Regions from separate parts of the Bacillus songklensis genome, predicted to be linked through region 2. Evidence: riboswitches for the same ligand, from Rfam matches in the RefSeq annotation. Region 2 holds a riboswitch; the other holds the start of a gene.
The links. Region 2 has a riboswitch for cobalamin ahead of ACFOU2_RS14945 (ribonucleotide reductase N-terminal alpha domain-containing protein). Riboswitches for the same ligand answer to the same signal wherever they lie in the genome.
Positions count from the first base shown of each region.

Region 1 (8,242 bases), on a different contig from region 2:
CCCTGGCGATCTCTTGTTCTGTCAAGTGCTCTGTATCACGGCCAACAATCATTCCGACTTCCTTACGCGCACTCTCTATATCCCCTGCAGCCAAAGGTTTGGCGACATTGACAGCCGCTTCCATCAATGACTTTTGCGCAATCGTCGTATAAATGATAACAATTTCTATGAAAATACCGATCATAAGATGGAGTTGATAGGCTGAATAAACAATGACTCCACCAAGCCCTATCGTCCAAAAAGCCATACTTGCCACAATAACCAAACCTCTTATTTTTTTCTTTTCCCCTCGATTCAATTTATCATCCAGCCAGGAAATCCACTGCCCGAACCATCGAACAGGATGCGGCCAATGATGCGGGTCTCCAAGAAGTTGATCTAGCATGACGGCTCCCGTAACCCCCGCCATCCGTGTTAAGATGAATACGATCATTCCCTCCATTCTTTTTGTCGTCCTCCTCCCAATGCTTTGTATAAGCTTATATGAACCAATTTTCCGACTGTTGTTACAACGGAAGTCACATTGACCTTCTCATCTTGTGCCAGATAAGAACGACACGCCGATGAAGCCGGACGGCCGTCATAAACCCGACCGTGCCATCCGCCTCCATGTATCTGCTTTTTAAAAATTCGGTAAATTCTCGTTTTGGTTCGTCACAACAATAATTTTTATCTACATACCGATTATAAAAGGTATTTGCCCATTTCACCCCATCTCCCAACACACCGCAGCTATATGTATAATAAAGATGTTTTGTTTGCATGAGAAGAATATCTGTTTTTTCTATTAATGATAGATTTGAAAATGGGGGCAAACCTTCAAACTTCCTTGAAGGAAAATGCCCCCATAGCTCTTTAATTGTACACCTCAGGATAAACGGCTTTTGCCAGTTCTTGCAGCCCTTCCGCTAAACGCGGGCCCGGACGTGTAACCTTATCAGAATTTACATCCAACACCTTTTTCTCCTTTACAGCCGTTACATTTTGCCATGCCGGACGTTTCAATACTTTTTGGGCCGCTTCTTTGTCATAGTAGCCGTAAGTGGTAATGATGACATCCGGATTTAGCTGGACCGCCTTTTCCTCTGACATCATAACCCATCCTTTTTCATTTTCCGCTGCATTTTTCGCTCCAATGATGTTCAACATTTCATCCATGAATGTGCCTTTTCCTGTCGTATAAATCTCAGGCTCTCCCGATACCTCGACCCAGACCATTTTACGGTCTTTTTCATCAATCTTATTTGCTTTTTCCTTGATTGCCGCCACATCAGCTTTCATATCTTTTACGATTTTCTCTGCTTCTGTTTGCTTTCCCGTTAATGTTCCCATCGTAATAATAGAATTATATACTTGTTCAAACGAAGTGGCATCTTTCACCACAAACACTTTTACTCCCGCATCTTCCAGCTGTTGAAATGCATCTGGTGAACTTCCCATTGCTGAGGCATGGGCAAATACAATATCTGGCTGAAGAGATACGATTTTCTCCACGTTAACGTTCGTATCTCCAACCTTCTCTTTTTTTAATGCTTCTTCTGGATAGTTATCGTAATTGGAGACGCCGATTATTTGCTTATTTAATCCCAGTTCAAACAAAATTTCCGTATTGCTTGGTATTAAAGAAACAATCTTCTTCGGTTTCGAATCTAACGTTACCTCTTTACCACGTGCATCTTTCATCGTTACCGGAAAGTCTTGTACAACTTTTTCCCCAATTTGTTTTGTTTCCGATTGTTTTGTATTGCTTTCTGCCGCTCCACCGCATGCCGCTAAGAACATCATGAGTGCTATAAGCAGTGTCAGCAGCCTTCCATGTTTTAACATGATGAAACCCTCCTTCAAAATGCTGAAAAATAAAAAAACCTTGCTTCCGAAGAAAGCAAAGCGGCTGTGATCATAGTCGACTATGTACAAAGGCGATTTTTTCTTGATCTCCTAAAGAGATTCAAACACGACTCTTCACGAACCTGCTTCCCTTTCCTCGAAGGCTGGACAGATTACAACAAGGCAGGTCTCCTGACTTACACCTTAACAATCACACCTCCTTCCCATCAATTGCAGGCGACAGTGGTAAATGGTGCGATTTTAGTGATTACAGTGGCGGGACCGTGCTGGATTTTCACCAAACTTCCCTTTTAACCCAATAATTCTTCCAATTATCAGGACCTTATTGAACAGCTATTTGATTTTCACCATATTAGTATAGCGCACGACATACAGATTGCAAAGATTTTCTTTTGACTTCGATTTTTCTTTAAACACCATTTATCCTGTCATCGTCCTCATGCGTTCGAAGAAAAACAACAATCCATAAGAGCCCGATTCTTCCAACTAATTGCCAAAGGGTAATTCGTTCCTGATGAAGGAAAAGCGCATTTTTCTAATGCATTCAATCTAATTTTGCACATGAATTTTTTCCAAATGCCCTTATTAGAACTGGAAAAGTCATAGATTCAAAGAACAGTACCTTGACAAAAAAAAGACCCTCTTATTTTCCTCAGAGAGCCGTTGTTTAGTGACTATTTCTTTTTATCGTCAAGATTCAACTTATAGCTGTTCTAAAAATTCTCTCACGGCATCCGGAGTTTTTGCATTGGCACTATGCAAATGAGCTAATTTTTCACCATTTTTAAATACTAACAATGACGGGATTCCCATTACGTTTTGCTCTTCTGAAAGTTCGGGGAACTCGTCACGATCAATCTTAAACCAATTTTTATCTTTGTTTTCTGCAATGATTTCATCAATGAACATATCAAGACGTTTACAATCAGGACACCATGTTGTAGTGAAAATTCCTACGGTTAGTTGATCTTGAGAGATTTGCTCGCTGTATTCTTGTTTTGTATTGATTTGTTTCATTATTTTCCCCCCACGCTTTTTGTTCTTTTTTATTATACGCATTTAGTTCTTAGTACTCAAAAAATTTGTTTTTCGCCTACTACTGCCTTCCTTTTCATTTCATCCGTTTATGGAGTAAACAAAATGGGTCAACCTTTTTTAAAGAAAGCTTGAAGAGACAATGTTTCTGATATTTCCTTGCGCCTTTGACATGAAGCGAAAACAAAAATACTGATTAGACAAACGATACAAACGGCGGAATCAAATAAAAAGTCAATAAATCTCCCGCTTCTTCCCACTACAAAAAACTGATGAACTTCGTCGGTAAATGCAAAGAGTGTCGTCCATAACCAAGTATGAAAATACCTCATTTTAGTTTGCTTCATATTTAAAAACATGAAAATCGTCAGCAAAGAAAAGAACAAAATATGCCCCAGTTTATGGAGGATAAATTCTGTTTGAACCACGTTTATCCATGGGAAATAAAAGATACTTTTCCCATCAAACAAAAAAGAGAGAGTAACACCTTTTTCAAATTGGGGTTTGTTCATCCAAGTTGAAGGATCTGATACGATTAAATGAGGAGTATTCGAAAAATAGAAAATCCCAAACATCGTCAACCATAGTAACCACTTTTTCACTATTCGCTCCTCCCTTCAACATACCGATTGTTCATTGTCCCATTGTACAAAACGAAAATAGCTAATGCAAGTCACTCCCTATTGTATTCACTTTTTGTCCCATTTCGAACTAAAAAAGCGTACCTGTCAAAGGTACGCTTTTTTTTAGTTGCTGTCGCAATATCCACACCAACCATATATGTCATCCAGCCCATCAACCCTATGTAGTCACAGTTTTCCCTACTTATCATTATAGTATAAGGAACGGGATGGCCAATAGGAATGCAATGGGCTGGTCCAGTTCCCCCTCTAAAAAAATAGCAATTTTTGCGGAAGTACCCTAACAAAAAAAGGGCAACCTTCGCCCTTTTTTTAGGTTAAAGTATATCTCGGGTCCCCGGCATTTGCGGAAACATCCCCATCATACTTTGATCAGGGGACATCAGCGATTGACCCGGCATCATCGGTTGACCCGGCATCATTGGTTGACCCGGCATCATTGGTTGCCCCGGCATCATCTGTTGACCCGGCATCATTGGTTGACCCGGCATCGTCTGTTGGCCCGGCATCATTGGTTGCCCCGGCATCATTGGTTGCCCCGGCATCATTGGTTGCCCCGGCATCATTGGTTGACCCGGCATCATCTGTTGACCCGGCATCATCTGTTGACCCGGCATCATCTGTTGACCCGGCATCATCTGTTGGCCCGGCATCATCTGTTGACCCGGCATCATCTGTTGACCCGGCATCATCGATGGAAACTGCATCCCATAACCCATCGTATAAGGCGTTCCCATTCCTTGCTCATCGCCATAAGGATATCCGTACATCTGTCCGTAAAAAGGACTCATACGGTCGTAATAACCTTTTCTCATTCGTTTGACTCCTTCCGTATATCATCAGTACAGTTTACACTATTCAATCTGTACAAAAATAGGAATTCGTCCCGATTAAATTAGGCGTTTATCCGTAATTTAAATGTTGATGCATAAAAAAGCGATTAGCTGGGAACGGTGTGCTCCTTCAGCTAATCGCTTTCACCATGAAAAGATTACGAAATATAACGGTTTTGGGCTTGCGGTTTTTCTAAAATTAATTGACTCACTTGATACGCACTAGAGAACGATAATTCAGACAATTGGCCTTCCCCTTCACACCAGTCTCCGGCAAAGAACAGGTTTCGGTAAGCCGGGAAGAAGGTTGGCATCGGCTCCTGGTAAATGGTCCATTTTAGCTCCTGAGCGGATGCTCGCTTTGAAACACGTGGAACAACAAGCTCATCGCGCCAGCCTGCAAAATGCTTATCATACAATTCTTCAATTTTTTGCTGTACCTTTGCCGTATGCTCTTTGTCTTCCGCTTCACTTTTTGATATATAGGCAATGGCCTGAAGCAACTGACCGCCTTCCGGCACACATGTTTCATCATAGAACGATATGTCGGTAATGAACATGCGATTCTTTTTGTCATAAATATACGTATATGGCACTTCAATCCTCTTCTTAAGTCCGACATCATATACGAATACATATGTAGGTTCATAGCTTGCATATTGTTCGATAAAATGCTGAATGTTTGAATCTACAAATAATTTTTCCAATTCTTTTGGCGGGATACAGAAAATAAATTCGTCTGCCTCAAAGCGTTCCTCGCTCGAAATTACCGCTGTTACACGATTGTTGTATGTTTCAACAGACTCCGCTTTTTTCTTGGTCAAAATCGTTCCGCCGTTTTCTTCAATTACACGGACAAACTCATCAATGAGTGCTTCCCAGCCCCCGCCTATATAGGCAACCGGCTTATTTGTTGTGAATAAACGCTGATAATACTGGAAATATACATCTGACGGAATTTTTTCCGGCTCGTTTGTGAAAAAGTTGGATGATGCCAGCGTCAACATCATTTCTTTTACTTCATCACTGATCTTGCGCTCATCCAGCCAATGTTTGATGGATTGATGTGGATGACCTTTTTCTAAGTGAATTAATGTTTTAAAAATCTCAAAGGTAAATTTAATTTTATCGACACCTTTTAACAGTTTTGTGCGGAACAATCCTTGAATGTTAGCCGGCACGTCCGTTAAATCCGTTCCGATATCATATTTTGCTTTCGTCGGTTCAAAATCACGCCAGTTAATATGAATATTTAACTCTTTTTCTAATTTGCGCAAAAAAGATGTATCACGACCATAGATCGCATGAGCACCAAAGTTGAACGAAAACCCTTTAATCATTAGAGTAACAGCTCTTCCCCCGAGTTTTCCCCTTTCTAACAGGGTAACTTTCTTTCCTTTCTTCGCCAGGTAAGCCGCTGCAGAAAGGCCTGCCAATCCACCTCCAACAACTAGGACGTCTGTTCGATTGATGTCGCTCATCGCAATTCTCCTCCCCTATTTAAAACAAGCGGTTGGACAATTTTGTAACCGCTATCATTTACTATTAAAAAAATAAGCTCCTTCTTATCATATACTAACTATCGACTATTTTCTACCACGGAAGTGTTGAAAATTAAGATTTTTCTAAAAAACTTTTTCTTTATGAATCTCCCATCTAGCAAAAATCAGAAGCACGTTCATATTTATCAGCTCCGCCCTCCCAACACGTATTGAAGTCAGCCAATTTATCTTTGTCGATTTAACGAGGGCGGCACGTACTCATCGCTTCCCCTTTCTCCCTGAACATATGTCGTGCAGTAAAAATGATGGCGGCATGGCGGATATTCTCCTTTCCATCCTTGCTTTTTCAGTTCTTTTGCCACCATTCTATTAAAAATCCCATGCCCCACGAAAACAACTTTTCCATGGATCCGGGCATATTCACTCAATATTTCACTCGCTTTTTGTGCTCTCCTTACTGCCTGCCTATACGTTTCTACCTTCCCTTTATAAAGAACCATCCAAAGGAGGCGAAAGAAAAAAGCCCATGTATGCGGTTTTAGGCGAATGAAGGATGGGATATGTTCAAAAATAGGCAGTTCCGCTTCTCGAAACATATTCGATTCCATCATCTTTTTTTCCATACCCGGCAAAATGGTCCGGGCAGATTGAACGGTGCGGACAGGCGGACTTGTAATCATAAGAGCAGCTTCCCGGCATTTTCTGATCGTATCGAGTGAAACTACTGTATCTTTAAACATACCCATCTGATCATAATTTTGAATCCATTTCTTGAATTGCGTCACATTACATTTTTGATGACTTTTACAACAAGACGGACCATGCCGAATGAAGCTAATCTCCACAGCTATCTCTCCAGTCAGTTTTTACTTATAAGACCGGACAATGCGTTAGATTGTTTCATATGAAAGATTCTTACAACCAACAAATCATTCAAAAATTGAACGAGCTTACAAAGGTTCTCATATAAGCGGCTGACAAGAACCCGTAAGGGAGATTGTCAGCCGCTTACGCGTAAATAATTGGACATAAATGCTTTTTATTTATGTCCAATTATTTATGTGGATTTATATATTTTTCATTCCTCCTCTTTATTAGAATAATTGATTGGTATAAACGATATAAATACTAGCAAAAACAGCCGCATAAAAAATAAGGGTTTCTGAGAAACTTCCTGTTTCGTACGTGAGCGGTGATTTAAATCTCTTTTTAGAAAGAGGAGAAAACAACGGCACTCCTTTTCGTGAGAAAAAGTCTCCTACGATATGAAAAATATATCCAATGCACATTCCAAGCACAAATGAATTCGGATATACCTTGTACAAAAAGGAAAAAGTGATCCAAGCAAGCAACGAGTGGGTAAACCCCCGATGACCGAGTGCCTGTTTGATCAACTTAGACAATCCGAATGTTCTTCTTCCTATATAAGAATTCGGCTCATCAATATCAGGAATTAAACTCCCTAACGCAATTCCAAGTACATATGTAACGGTAAACGGCACATCTGTCGCGGCCGCTATTCCTGCTCCAGCAGCTATCGATGTGGCGACATGTGTATGATACCTCAACTGTATCACCCTCTCTCTTTATGTTGAATGCCTATCACAAACTTTATACTTGAAGATTCGATCCCCAAATCCATACATACGTTCCCCTCGAATTTCTACTATATGCAAAATCATTCCATTTGTCAAAAGTCTTTCGATGGAACAGGCAAGAATTACTCGCTCCTATAAAACAAAAAGGGCTGTACCCTGCAGAGCCGCATACTCTCACATATGCCACAAAATGAAAAACCCGGTCAGTGCCGAGCTTTTTCAAAAAAATTGAATACCAATAAAACCGATTACCATAATGATCAGACTAATAATCATACGTACTCTGTTTTTCTTCCGATCACCTGTTTTCTGCAGAACTGAATAAGCGAATGTACTTGCATAGAGGATAAAGCCTAAAAACCCAAAGATAACGACATAAGAAAACATAATAAACCTCCGTTGTTTCATCCTGGTCTCTTGATTGTACCATGAACCGAATCATGCTAAAAAATGAGATGGCCCTAGTCGGATAAAGCATCGGACTAGGGCCTTTCTTTAAATACTATTTCCTGCTCTATTGTTAGGGGAAAGAAGTACATGAAGCAATTTTATCAGCGTTCCTCCACGTTAATATGAATGGATTGTCTATGCTCTCGTAAATTTTCTCTTATCCGTTTACTACCTTTCCTCCGTTTATATGGATAACTTGTCCGGATACATAAGAAGAATCGGCATTTGATGCAAGGTAAACGTATGCCGGTGCAAGCTCTTCCGGTTGTCCAGGCCGTTTCATTGGAGTATCCTTTCCAAATTTGCTCACTTGTTCCGCCGTAAAAGTAGAAGGA
Region 1 is NZ_JBHRZT010000007.1:162,566-170,807, forward strand. It holds gene cbiB (adenosylcobinamide-phosphate synthase CbiB) at 1-442, opposite strand, end outside; gene ACFOU2_RS01390 (adenosylcobinamide amidohydrolase) at 519-764, opposite strand; gene ACFOU2_RS01395 (ABC transporter substrate-binding protein) at 856-1,827, opposite strand; cobalamin riboswitch at 1,993-2,188, opposite strand; gene ACFOU2_RS01400 (thioredoxin family protein) at 2,551-2,907, opposite strand; gene ACFOU2_RS01405 (VanZ family protein) at 2,994-3,485, opposite strand; gene ACFOU2_RS01410 (hypothetical protein) at 3,842-4,339, opposite strand; gene ACFOU2_RS01415 (phytoene desaturase family protein) at 4,516-5,838, opposite strand; gene ACFOU2_RS01420 (histidine phosphatase family protein) at 6,084-6,704, opposite strand; gene ACFOU2_RS01425 (metal-dependent hydrolase) at 6,954-7,427, opposite strand; gene ACFOU2_RS01430 (hypothetical protein) at 7,677-7,844, opposite strand; partial or broken gene ACFOU2_RS01435 (SDR family oxidoreductase) at 8,065-8,242, opposite strand, start outside.
Region 1: linked by a shared signal. The riboswitch ahead of ACFOU2_RS01395 (ABC transporter substrate-binding protein) and the one ahead of ACFOU2_RS14945 (ribonucleotide reductase N-terminal alpha domain-containing protein) in region 2 are both predicted to bind cobalamin.

Region 2 (8,242 bases):
AATTTCGAGGCTGGCTGATCAGCTCTGCCCTCATGTTTATAGTAACGGGCGGTGCTTTATTCATCCCTTCACGTAAAACGATTGGGATGCCTCGAATCGCTGTTGTATCAACCGTACTGCAATACTTCCTGGCTAGCTATGCTTATGGAAGGGCACATCTGCCATACGTTGTCTTCCCCAACGTAACGATCGAATCCGGGTTTACACACCCCGCTATGTTCCGTGCATTGTTTATCTCTTATATTGTGGGATTCGCTATCCTTTTTCCGGGCTTTGTGTACTTCTGGAAGCTATTTATGAAAGATCGCAGCTATTTAAGGAAAAAAATTTGATAAAGGAAACGAGGCGATTGCCGAGCCTTTAGGCGACGGCGATCGCCTCGTTGCACTTATGCTAATAAGAAAGCACTTTTATGGTTTCTTATTTTATTAGCTAAAAAAGAAGGAACCACTTGGGACTGCTGACAAACTAAGTTTCTAAGGAAAAAGCCGATAAATTCCTACTATTGATTCAAACATCCTCAACACACATAAAATGATAATCATTCTCAATGTTGATTAAAAAATAAAACATTCTTGATTATGCTTCTCGTCGAATAATTTTTTGAATGGCACTCCATGAATGTTTTACAAAATAAATCGGTTTTTCTTGCTTCTTTGCTTTTTCCTTTATCACTTTCGCCATATTATGATTAATAAAATCAGTAATGACCAATATAAATTCAGTATGCTCTGGGATTTCTCTTTTCACCATACTTGATTTTCTTCCATCCAAATGAATGATATCTGTATACCCTTCATTTTCTAAGCGGTTCGTAATATGCTTTAAGCGATCCCCGCCTACTACCATAATTGAAGACATATTGTTCCTCCTTTTGATTCTCTCCCTCTTTATGTAGAATCTTTTCGCTTTGCCACTATTCAATCTATTTACAGAATAATTGAGAATGATTCTCTTTGTCAATATGAGATTGATAAAAATTCTCAATTGATTTTCATCATGTGTCATTGACTCCATCATGCAGGCAGTTTTCTCCTCCTTGAGGAATTGGGAATTTTATCGTCCGCTAGAGCGGGATAAACTTATTCAAAATGGTGAAGCTAAACGTGTACGTTATCAAAAGGAGGAGAGTTACGATGGCACAAGACGTATTATGCGAAGTAAACAACTGTCACTACTGGAATCAAGGCAACCGTTGCGGTGCTGATGCCATCTATGTTGTCAGCCATACGGGAGAACGGGCTTCTAACAGCCGTGAAACTGATTGCAAGACCTTCAAACCAAGTAATGAATAAATTTCTATAGATTCAAGGGTACTTCTTCAGGAAACGTTGAAGAAAGAAAAGTTATTTGTTTAGGAGGTATCCTCGACGCTTAGCGCATTGGGGATGCCTTTTTTACTACATATTTCAGGGGGTTAAGCCATGAACCGCGATAGTTTAATCAATTCTTTTAAAAATGAAGTTAAAACATCAAATCAAATGACATTCCCAATTTGCGTCGACTCCTTTACAAACTTATGGCAGTATGAGTTTGGGTCATTAGATGGTTTACCGGCGGAGATTGATGATATCATTGCACATCGTGCAGTGGAACTAGGCTTAATGGAGATGGATTAACACAAAAAGGGAGACTTTACGAGCCTCCCTTTTTGACTATTTCATTCTTTTTTCCCGCCGTTCTTTTGAGGAAGTATAAAGCCACTTTTCTTCCTCTGTTTGAGGAACGACCTTTGGTACCGGTTTAGAGTTTCCCTCGTCGTCTACGGCGACCATCGTTACAAACGAAGTCGTCGTCAGTGTTTGTTCACCTGTTTTCAAGTTTTCCCGATGAACACGGACATACACTTCCATCGATGTATTTCCCGTTCCCGTAACGAACGATTCAAGCGTTAAAATATCTCCTGCTTTGACAGAGGATAAAAAATTAACAGAGTCAATTGAAGCGGTAACCACGGTTGATCTTGAATGCTTCATCGCAGATATTGCCGCAATTTCATCAATATAAGCCAATACTTTTCCGCCAAAAATAGAGCCTAAGTGGTTCGTATCAGGGGGCAGCACTAATCTTGTTTGAACAACCCTTGATTCATTCATCGCCTTTTCTTGCTGCACAAATTTTCCTCCTTATAATTCATCAAAACCATTCACATCAGATGTCTTCGTATACTGTCTTGATCTTTGTTCAAAGAAATCCGTTTTCCCTAAATCCACTTCCTGGTAAGCGATGATCCAGCGAAGCGGATTATGAATAGGCGCGTCCGGAAAAGCCAGACGTCCAAACCCCAGCTGATTGCAGCGCTTATTTGCCATATATTGAATATACTGCGTCAGTTCAGACATCGTTATTCCATTAAACTTTTCACCAATGACGTCATTGGCCCATTCGATTTCGAGGCGGGCTGCTTCCCTGAATGTTTCAATTACGAATTCCTTTAATTCCCCTGTTCGGTATTGAGGATATTCGCTCAATACTTCTTTAAAAATCTGCTCAAACAATCCAACATGAATTTGTTCATCACGGTTAATGTAATTAATCATTGTAGAACTTGCCAGCATTTTTTGATTGCGTGCCAGATTGTAAAAGAAAGCAAACCCGCTGTAGAAAAACAGTCCCTCTAAAATAATATCAAATACAATGGATTTTAAGAAGTTCTCTACGGTCGGTTCCTGTGAAAATTGTTTATATCCATTTGTCACAAAATCATTTCGTTCACGAAGCTTTTCTTCTGTACGCCAATATTCAAACACCTCATCCTGTTTTGTTTTAGATACAAGACTGGATAAAACGTATGAGTAGGAGTGAGTATGAATGACCTCTTGCTGTGCCAGCATGATCATCAAAGCATTGACAGATGAGTCCGTAATATAGTCTGCCGCCTTTTTAGCATAATCAGATTGGATGCTGTCTAATAAGGCCAACAACCCGATAATCTTTAAAAAACTTTCCTGCTCCTGTTTGGTCAAAAGCTGAAATTGTTTAATATCCTGGCTCATATTGATTTCAAACGGGGTCCAGAAATTAGCCAGCATGCGCTTATATTTCGGATATGCCCATGGGTAGCGGACATCATCCCAGTTTAAAATGTTGGAGCTGCTTCCGTTGATGATGCTTGTGGCACGATTAGGAGCTTGTTCATCCATTAATGCCCGTTGTATTAATGTTGTCATTGTTTCTCCCCCTTTAGCTGTGACAGCTTTCACATTCATCAATGACTTCGCTGGACGTAGATCGAACATAATACGTCGTTTTCAGCTTGTTCTTCCAGGCCATCATGTGCAAGTCCAACAGCTCTTTTGCCTTAATATCGTTACGCACATACAGATTAAAAGAGATAGACTGATCAATGTGACGCTGACGTTTAGCATTTTGTAAAATGCTCCATCTTTGATCAATATGATAGGTTGATTTATAGTACCATGTTGTTTCAGCATTCAAATCTGGAGCGGTAACTGGAATCTTATAGTTCTTTTTTTCCTCTGAATAGGATTTGCGGAAAATTGGGTCAATGCTTGCGGTGGATCCGGCGATAATGGATGTAGATGAGTTAGGTGCCACTGCCAATAAGTAGCCGTTGCGGATACCCTTTTGCTTCACAAGCTCCCGAAGCTCTTTCCATTCGTCTGATACATAGCCGCGCAGCTCGAAATATGCACCTGTCTCCCAATCGGATCCTTGGAATAAAGGATAGGCTCCCTTCTCTTCGGCCAACTCCATGCTTGCTTTTATCGTCAAGTAAGCGATGTTCTCATACAGTTCATCACAGTATTGGACAGCCTCCTCAGACTCCCAGGCAATTTTTTTTAAGGCCAGTAAATGATGCCATCCAAATGTACCCCCGCCCACTGCCCTATATTTTTCGTTTGTGAGCTTCGCTTGCAGAACAGGCAGATCGTTTAGGTCAATCACATTATCAAGCATACGACTTTGAATCTTGATTAATCTTTCTAACACGTTTTCTGTGACAGCTTTCGCTAAATTAATAGAGGATAAATTACAAGTAACGAAATCTCCCGGTTCCTTCGTCACTACAATTCTCCCGTCTTCCAATCTCTCTTCTGTCACTTTTGTGATACTCATATTTTGAGCAATCTCTGTACATAAATTAGAACCGTAAATCATGCCTGCATGCTTGTTCGGATTCATCCGATTTACTGTATCGCGATAAAGCATATAAGGTGTACCGGTTTCAAGCTGGCTTTTCATGATGCCTTTGAAAATTTCAATGGCGGGCACGACATCCCATAACAAACCTCTTTCACCAAACAAACCTTGGTCTGCTGCCTGAACACACTCAAAATATTTAGTACGGAAGCTTCCGCTGCCTTCTTCCTCATCATAGTAATCCTCTAAACTGTAATTCATTACTTTCCGAATCGTGTGGGGATCAAAAATGTACCATTCTTCACGCGCTTCTACCTTTTCCATAAATAAATCCGGTATGCAGACTCCTGTAAATAGATCATGAGTGCGCTGACGCTCGTCTCCGTTATTTAACCGTGTATCCAAAAATGAGAAGATATCTTTATGGGTCACATCTAAAAAAACTGCAATTGCACCCTGACGCTGACCTAATTGATCCACGCTAACCGCAGTGTTGTTAAGCTGTTTCATCCACGGAATTCAAAATTGTTACTCTTCGTTATAAAGATGAAGGGATAGGTCATTTCTGCCTACCTCTCTATGTCGCCATAGAGTTCAGACTATATCATTATCCAATTTTTTAATTTTCTTGAGTTTTGATCCGAAAGATATTTTTATTTTTGATTGTTTCACACTCATACTCTTTACCATTTTTCTGAGCTTCATTACTACATTTTGGCTACAGAATTTTTGAGTCGCTTTTCCTTTTTTGTAAGCATAAAATTCTTCGCCACAAAAATTACAGTTGAATGGATGTTTTTTCTTACATAGTTTTTATCATATGCCACTATTGCCACCTCCTTTTTGGCTCTTTTAAGTAACTCTATAAAATTAACCTTTCTACTCAAGAAAAAATTGGATAGGCGGCTCGGGTTGTAAAATTACTTTTATAACCACTTAGTCGTTGGACCTTCTTCCTAACTTATCTCAGGAAGCTTGGCTGCTGATTAACCGCAATCTTGGATTTTCAGGGGTCAATACGTCATTACTGCGTATCATCCTACCTTGATATACTCGGTCTTTCCAGCAATTGACCGCCTTTTTATACAAACATTACTGCCTGCAGGCGCTATTCCTTAACGCCACTTGAAACACCTTTAAACCCTTTAATATCACTTCCGCGGCTTCTTACCTTCCCCAGGTATGCACCGATACCTCCACCGTTTTTACTAACTGTCGCAATATCCGTATTGCTGTCATAAATTCCTCTCAAGCTGTCATCGATCGTATCAATAAAGCAGCTCGATAACTGTCCGTAGCTTTTCCCCGCATTCGCCAGTGTCGGTGTCGCAACGGTCATATATAAGTTCGACAATGCCCAGTACGCTTCCTTAATGAGTTCCAAACGCTTCTCTTTTGATTCTTTCATCATCAGTGTCATCGCGATAATCAAAAAGCGCTCTTGCGGCAGTTCGTACACATCACCGCTGTGCGACTTGGCCAGGTAACGGTCCGCCAATGTCACCAAACCGATGTATGTAAACAAGTGGTCCCGCTCCTGAACGATGATTTGCTGCAGACTATCAATTTCATTTTGGGTATATTCGTTCAAAAGATTTTCGCTGTAAATTCCGATATCCGTTAAAGATCGAATCAGCTCATACAATGACCCGTATTTTTCTTTAGCCTCGTATCCTCTCGAAATCGCAGCCTTTCTATACAGCTGGCCCAAATATACTCTGGCAGCTGCATACGTCCAGTTCGGCTCTTCTACTGATATTCTCTCCAAAGCGGATAAAACCAGCAAATTACCGATTTGTTCTTCTGTCATATCATTTTTGTATGAAAGAGCATGTCCAATCTTTTCACGATAAGATACAAAATCTAATTGCGGAAATGAATCTACAAGCTCCTCTAAGCATGTTGTCACATTGTTTGTCATGGCTGCCGCATAAGTATTTTCCATACCGTTTCCTCCTTTTTCAATTTTCAATAAAAAAACGCCCATCGGAGTTCGATGAGCGAATAGAACGGAATGGGAAAAGGGTACACGACACCTTCTCCACTCACGTTCTATCCTCTCACCTCCCGAAGAAGATAGCACGATGTAAAATAGGCAGGTCTCCTGACTTATGCATCATCCTACTTTAAGGCCTTCCCATGAAGCAGCTTCACAGTGGGTTTCCTTATTTCATCAGCAATTACAGTTGCGGGTACAGCTCCGGATTTCCACCGGATTCCCTTTTCAGTTGCTTTCGCAACACCTATTTCACTGAGCAACACAATATGTTGTATTTTAACAAACAGAAAATAACTATATCTTGTTGTCTCATTCATTATAAAGCTAAAATTTTCATCTGACAACTGTTTTTTCCACTTTAAATTAAAATCCCTCATTCGACAAGAGGGATGGCTCCAAACGACGAAAACCATGTCGTTTGAGGACACCCCTCCAATGGATCATCACATTTATTTTCATAAAATCAAAATTTTTGTCGACTCTTCATTCCATGCAAAAATAAAGATCTCTTGCTGTTTAACTCATTAGTCAGCCTGAGTCATACAAAGCTACATAGCCTTATATGTTTTTGTTTCATATGTAACTTTTTTCAAAAATTCTCTATCGATTTCAAAACCCATTCCAATTTTTGATGGGACCTGAATATAACCATCCGTCACTATTACTTCAGGCACGATGACGTCTTTTTCCCAGTAGCGGGATGATGCTGAAATGTCTCCTGGAATCGTAAATCCCGGTAGAGAGGCAAGAGCAATATTATGGGCGCGGGATACACCAGATTCCAACATTCCTCCAACCCATAAATCAATCCGTTGGTCCAAGCATAAATCATGAATTCGCTTCGCTTCTGTTAACCCTCCTACTCGTCCTACCTTTACGTTCACAATCTGACAGCTCCCCAGTTCAATCGCTTTACGAACATCATCATATGAAACGATGCTTTCATCAAGACAGATGGGGGTCATGATCTCCCGCTGCAGCTTAGCATGATCCACAATGTCATCCGAATCTAAGGGTTGTTCAATCATCATGAGCTCAAATTCATCAAGAAGTTTTAGCCTTTCTATATCATGTAAGGTGTAAGCTGAATTGGCATCTGCCATTAAAGGAAGAGAAGGATATTCCTTTCGAATTTGCCTAATGAGTTCATAATCATATCCCGGTTTAATTTTCACTTTAAAACGTTTGTACCCTTCTTTTAAATACTGTTCGATTTTGGCCAGCATTTTCGGAATATCATCTATTCCGATCACCACACCCGCTTCAATTTTATTTCTGGTACCTCCAAGTACTGAGGCAAGGGGCTTTTCTCTCTTTGTGGCATATAGATCCCATAAAGCTGTATCCAATCCCGCTTTTGCCATGCGGTTTCGTTTCACAGGAGAAAAAACAGCGGTCAAATCTTCAGGATGCTTACATTCACCTTTTAACAAAGAGGGAATAAGGAATTCATCGAGCACATGGAAACAAGTCTGAATGGTCTCTTCTGTGTACCACGGGATGGAAAATGCAACAACCTCTCCCCATCCCGTTACCCCGTCTGTGTCTTCCACTTCGACTAAAATCATTTCACGCTTTTGTACCTTTCCGTAGCTCGTCACAAACGGGGCCAATAAATCCATCTTGATAAAGCGCAGTATAACGTACTTAATGTTCATCTTGCTTTCCTACATACTTCTCTAATAATAAAGGCAACTGACGGCGTACAAGTTTATTGGACGCATTGCGGGGCAGTCCATCTACAAAATAAATATGATGGGGTACTTTGTATTTCGCCAGACGCTCCAGGCAATAATGTTTGACCTCTTCTTCAGTCAAAAATGCGCCTTTTTGTTTCACAAGAAACGCACATGGAATTTGTCCCCATTTCTCATCTTCCATTCCTGTTACACCTGCATCAATGATGAGCGGATGCGATAACAGCACAGATTCTATCTCGGCAGGATACACGTTTTCGCCCCCTGATATAATTAAGTCAGAGCGCCTGTCCAAAACATATAAAAACCCCTCTTCATCGAGGTAACCGATATCTCCTGTATGAAACCATCCGTTTTGAAGCGCTTCATTCGTGGCTTCCGGCCGATTTAAATAGCCTTCGGTGACATTCGGACCTTTTACCACAATTTCCCCCGGCTGCTT
Region 2 is NZ_JBHRZT010000059.1:21,979-30,220, reverse strand. It holds gene ACFOU2_RS14980 (cytochrome d ubiquinol oxidase subunit II) at 1-332, shown strand, start outside; gene ACFOU2_RS14975 (DUF2325 domain-containing protein) at 580-861, opposite strand; gene ACFOU2_RS14970 (DUF1540 domain-containing protein) at 1,137-1,295, shown strand; gene ACFOU2_RS14965 (hypothetical protein) at 1,425-1,619, shown strand; gene ACFOU2_RS14960 (acyl-CoA thioesterase) at 1,656-2,114, opposite strand; gene ACFOU2_RS14955 (ribonucleotide-diphosphate reductase subunit beta) at 2,127-3,170, opposite strand; partial or broken gene ACFOU2_RS14950 (ribonucleoside-diphosphate reductase subunit alpha) at 3,184-4,623, opposite strand; partial or broken gene ACFOU2_RS14945 (ribonucleotide reductase N-terminal alpha domain-containing protein) at 5,222-6,049, opposite strand; cobalamin riboswitch at 6,182-6,366, opposite strand; gene menC (o-succinylbenzoate synthase) at 6,652-7,761, opposite strand; gene ACFOU2_RS14935 (o-succinylbenzoate--CoA ligase) at 7,751-8,242, opposite strand, start outside.